DNA from 2 places in the Bacillus sp. GW821-FHT01G09 genome. Region 2 is predicted to be linked to the other one. Evidence: riboswitches for the same ligand, from Rfam matches in the RefSeq annotation. Region 2 holds a riboswitch; the other holds the start of a gene.
What was found. A riboswitch is a leader RNA that binds a small molecule or an ion and turns the genes downstream of it on or off. The one in region 2 is predicted to bind lysine.
Positions count from the first base shown of each region.

Region 1: another riboswitch for lysine. It lies ahead of AC07VD_RS01250 (amino acid permease); the one in region 2 lies ahead of AC07VD_RS12015 (aspartate kinase).

Region 1 is NZ_JBWKWL010000001.1:241,598-244,000, reverse strand. It holds gene AC07VD_RS01260 (metal-dependent hydrolase) at 26-508, opposite strand; gene sspJ (small acid-soluble spore protein SspJ) at 675-815, shown strand; lysine riboswitch at 932-1,111, shown strand; gene AC07VD_RS01250 (amino acid permease) at 1,215-2,403, shown strand, end outside.
Region 2 is NZ_JBWKWL010000003.1:261,752-264,154, forward strand. It holds gene AC07VD_RS12010 (YslB family protein) at 1-135, shown strand, start outside; gene AC07VD_RS12015 (aspartate kinase) at 179-1,405, opposite strand; lysine riboswitch at 1,531-1,710, opposite strand; gene uvrC (excinuclease ABC subunit UvrC) at 1,775-2,403, opposite strand, start outside.

The sequences.
Region 1 (2,403 bases), on a different contig from region 2:
TTCAGACAAGTCTCAGCACTCATGTTTAAAACATGCGCCCATGAAACAGCATATAAAAGTAGTAACATGAAGCAAGGGTCAGGCCGGCTAGCACGAGCTGCTCAGAAAAACTGCCTGTCTTCATATATAATGGAAGCCGAACGCGGATCGTGGAAGGGAATAATAATTTGATTCCGTTCACCGTCCAAGCGTCAAGAATCAAGTGGCTCGCCATTCCGATCATCAGGCCGGCTGATATGTTTTTATCTGGAATGTATGTAGAAGTGATAAAAAACATGATGAGCATAAACAGCAGGCTGTGTGTAAAGGTGCGATGGCCAAAAACGGAGCTGACCACTTTCGATAAAATAGGAAATTTTCTCCCGATTTTGCTTTGTGTGTGGCAGATATCGGGTATTAATGCTCCAACCGCGCCTGACGCAGCCATAAGCACTGGATCAAATCCATAATAATAAGCCGCTGCCGTACAAGAAGCGATGCCTCCCATGATGTGTGTTTTTCCTGTCATTTGCCGCTTCTCCTTTTATCTTTTGCAAAAAATCTCTGAATTACAAATATATCAAGAGAATGTATGTTTGATCAACAGGACTTTGGACGATAAAAAAAATCCCGCATAATTTTTCAGGAAAAAGGCATCTTAAACATGTACCTATTTTTTAAAAGAGGTGATACGAATGGGTTTCTTTAATAAAGATAAAGGAAAACGTTCCGAAAAAGAAAAAAACGTAATCCAAGGAGCTCTTGAAGATGCTGGTTCAGCTCTAAAAGATGATCCGCTTCAAGAAGCTGTGCAAAAAAAGAAAAATAATCGATAACCACATGCGGATAGGGCTTGGCTCTATCCGTATTTTCCATCTGTTCCCTTTGACAGATCATCCTTTCTTTGATAACCTTCTGGGAGTAACTGAATAATTAAATCCTCACTCTTTCTCAGTGAGGTAGAGGTTGCGCGGATGATAAGTCACACATGCCAGGCTGACAGGGGCTGTTAAACATGTGTAAAAGGCATCAGCGCCGAAGTGTGGAGAAAGCCGATCCTTCTCTATGCTGGGACTGTATCTGAATAAGTGCAGGACTGCCGCGTGCTTTTTCGCGGAGGGCTATCCGGAGATCAAGGGTGTGTGTTTCTTTAAGCATGGACTTTTGTTCAGGCTTTTTTTGCGTTTATATGATCTCGGGGTCTGGTCCGTACAAAGAATCATGGAGGTACTGGAATGGAACAGACAAAAAAATGGGGTTTTTGGTTATTAACGGCGTTTGTCGTTGGAAATATGGTTGGATCAGGAATTTTCTCCTTGCCGAGCTCGCTTGCTTCAATTGCGAGTCCGTTTGGAGCTACGTCCGCCTGGCTTTTGACAGGTGCCGGCGTGCTGATGATTGCACTTGTGTTCGGACACTTGTCCATTCGCAAGCCTGAACTGACAGCGGGACCGCAAAGTTATGCAAGAGCGCTGTTTTCTGACCCGAAAAAAGGCAACGCTGCCGGTTTCACAATGGTGTGGGGCTACTGGGTGGCGAGCTGGATCAGTAACGTGGCGATCATCACAAGTCTCGCCGGTTACTTGACTTCGTTCTTCCCGATCTTGGTTGATAAACGTGAGATGTTTTCGATCGGCGGGCAAGAGGTGACACTCGGCCAATTACTGACGTTTGCCGTATGTACGATCTTGTTATGGGGAACGCACGCGATTCTTGTTGCCAGCATTAACGGCGCAAGTAAACTAAACTTTGTCACAACGCTTTCTAAAGTATTAGGTTTTGTCTTCTTTATCGTTGCCGGTTTGTTTGTGTTTCAAACGGCATTATTCGGTCATTTTTATTTCCCGGTTCAAGGAGAAAACGGCACAAGCATTGGAATTGGCGGCCAGGTTCATAACGCCGCGATTTCTACACTGTGGGCGTTTGTCGGAATTGAATCCGCGGTGATCCTGTCCGGCCGTGCGCGCTCTCAGCGTGATGTGAAACGTGCGACAATTACCGGCTTGCTGATTGCCTTGAGCATATATATTATTGTGACTTTAATTACGATGGGTGTTCTGCCGCATGATAAGCTTGTCGGCTCTGAAAAACCATTTGTTGATGTACTCTATGCGATTGTTGGAAACGCGGGAAGCGTGATTATGGCGCTTTTGGCTATCCTTTGTTTATTCGGAACGATGCTCGGCTGGATTTTGCTTGGCTCTGAGGTGCCATACCAAGCCGCTAAAGCAGGAGATTTCCCGGCATTTTTTGCAAAAACGAATAAAAAGGGAAGTCCGGTCATTGCACTCATTATTACAAACGTCATGTCACAGGTCTTCATTTTCTCGGTTATTTCCCGGACAATAAGTGACGCATTTACATTTTTAACGACAGCGGCTACACTTGCATATTTAATTCCGTATCTGGTATCTGCAATCTACA
Region 2 (2,403 bases):
CAGCTGGAGGCTGGTTTTATCGCTGAACAAATTCAATTGATGAATGATCAGATTGCCGAATCATATGAACAAGTGAAAAAGAGAGCCGATAAAGTGGTTCTGACTGTGAAATGGGATATGAAAGACCCAGTGTAATCAAAAAGGCGGTGACTGCATAGTCCCGCCTTTTTGATTGTCATTACACAGCTGAAGGGTGTTTTGAAAGCTCAAATGCATCGTGAAGCGACTCGACTGCTTTCACCATGTCATTTTCGCTTACGACTGTTGACACTTTGATTTCAGATGTGCTGACCATTTTGATTAAAATGTTTTTTTGCGCCAGTACAGCAAACATTTCAGCCGCTACACCGGGATTTGAGACCATGCCGGATCCAACAATGGATACTTTAGCCAATTTGCTTTCTGTCTCGATTTTCTCAAATTCCAGCGCGTCTTTATACTCTTCAAGCACCGCAACGGTTTGGTCTGCATCTTCTGTTTTGACAGAGAAGGAAATTCCAGTCTTGTCCTCGGCCTGCGTTTGGATAATGATATCCACGTTTATGTTTCTTTTGGCAAGTGTCGTAAAAATAGTAGACAAAGTTGTCAGACCGCTAGTCAGCCCGTAAATGGTTACTCTTGTGATTTGATCTTCAAATGCAATGCCTCTGACAATTAAATTCTGTTCCATGGATGATTCCTCCTCAATTAATGTTCCCGCTTCGGTTTCTGTACTTGAACGCACTTCTAACGGCACTTGGTGATTTTTCGCGAACTCAACTGCTCTCGGATGAAGAACGCCGGCGCCTAAATTGGCAAGCTCAAGCATTTCATCGTATGAGATGCCCGCAAGTTTTCTCGCTGATTTCACATAGCGCGGATCGGTTGTAAACACACCTGGCACGTCTGTGTATATGTCACATTTATCAGCTTTTAAAGCGGCAGCCAAAGCAACTGCTGTTGTATCTGAACCGCCCCGGCCCAATGTCGTAATTTCACAATCCTCTGTCATGCCTTGGAAGCCTGCAACAATGACAATTTTTCCTTTTTCAAGCTGGTCTGCTAAAACCGAAGTGTCGATATCTGTAATTCTGGCGTTTCCGTGAATGGCCTCCGTACGGATTCCCGCCTGCCAGCCAGTATAAGACACAGCGTCATAGCCTTTTTCCTGCAATGCCATTGAAAGGAGTGAAATCGTGACCTGCTCGCCTGTCGCCAGCAGCATATCCATTTCACGTTTGCTCGGCTGGTCAGAAATAGCTTTTGCAAGGCTGACCAATTCGTCAGTGGATTTTCCCATTGCTGAAACGACGACAACGACTTGATGGCCTTTCTGTTTTTCTGCAATTGCGCGGTTTGCCGCATTTTGAATTTTTTCGACTGAGCCGACGGAAGTGCCTCCGAATTTTTGTACAATAAGACCCATGTATTACCACCCTTTACATTTTGGTTCGTGCGGGTGAGGAGAAAGAGCGCTTTGTCCACAATAAAAAAAGCAATGAGAGGAATACTCTCATTGCTTATCAATTAATCATCATAAATGATTATGAACAACGAGATAGCCCTCCAAGAAAATGATTTCTTGACAGCCTTACATTTATTCAATGCACGGCCAGCAAATAATACCGATGGGGTTTTATTTGCTTCGGCGACGCTCCCCTTTCAGCCTTTTTCACAGAATCCATCTTTCTCCAAAGGCATACTCTTGAAGTTCGCACCTCTATCTTCACCATATAACACGATCTAACTATGAAATTAGTTCACATTTTATCAGATCTTATTTAAAAGGACAACATTATTTTTGCAATTTGTCGTAAAGGAGCTGAGCCGCCGCTGTGGGAACACCGGCTTTTTTGATGTCCTCAAGGCTTGCTTCCTTCATTTTTTTAACGGAACCGAAATGCTTTAACAGCATTTTCTTTCTTTTCTCTCCGATACCCGGGATGTCGTCCAAAACGGATTGAAACGCGCTTTTTCCGCGGATTTGCCTGTGAAAACTGATTGCAAAACGGTGCACCTCGTCCTGAATGCGCTGCAGGAGGTAAAATTCCTGGCTGTTTCGTTCCAGATACACCACCTCCAGCGGATCACCGATCAGTAAATTTGAGGTTCTGTGTTTTTCATCTTTCGCTAAACCGGCGATCGGGATATCCAAGCCGAGTTCATTTTCAATGACATCCCTTGCTGCGTTGATCTGCCCTTTTCCTCCGTCAATGATGATCAGATCGGGCAGCGGCAGATTCTCACGAAGCACTCTCGTATAGCGTCTTCTGACAACCTCTCTCATAGAACCGTAATCATCCGGCCCTGTAACGGTTTTGATTTTATATTTGCGGTATTCCTTTTTGTATGGTTTGCCGTCGATAAACACAATCATCGCGGAAACCGGGTTTGTCCCCTGTATGTTTGAGTTATCAAACGCTT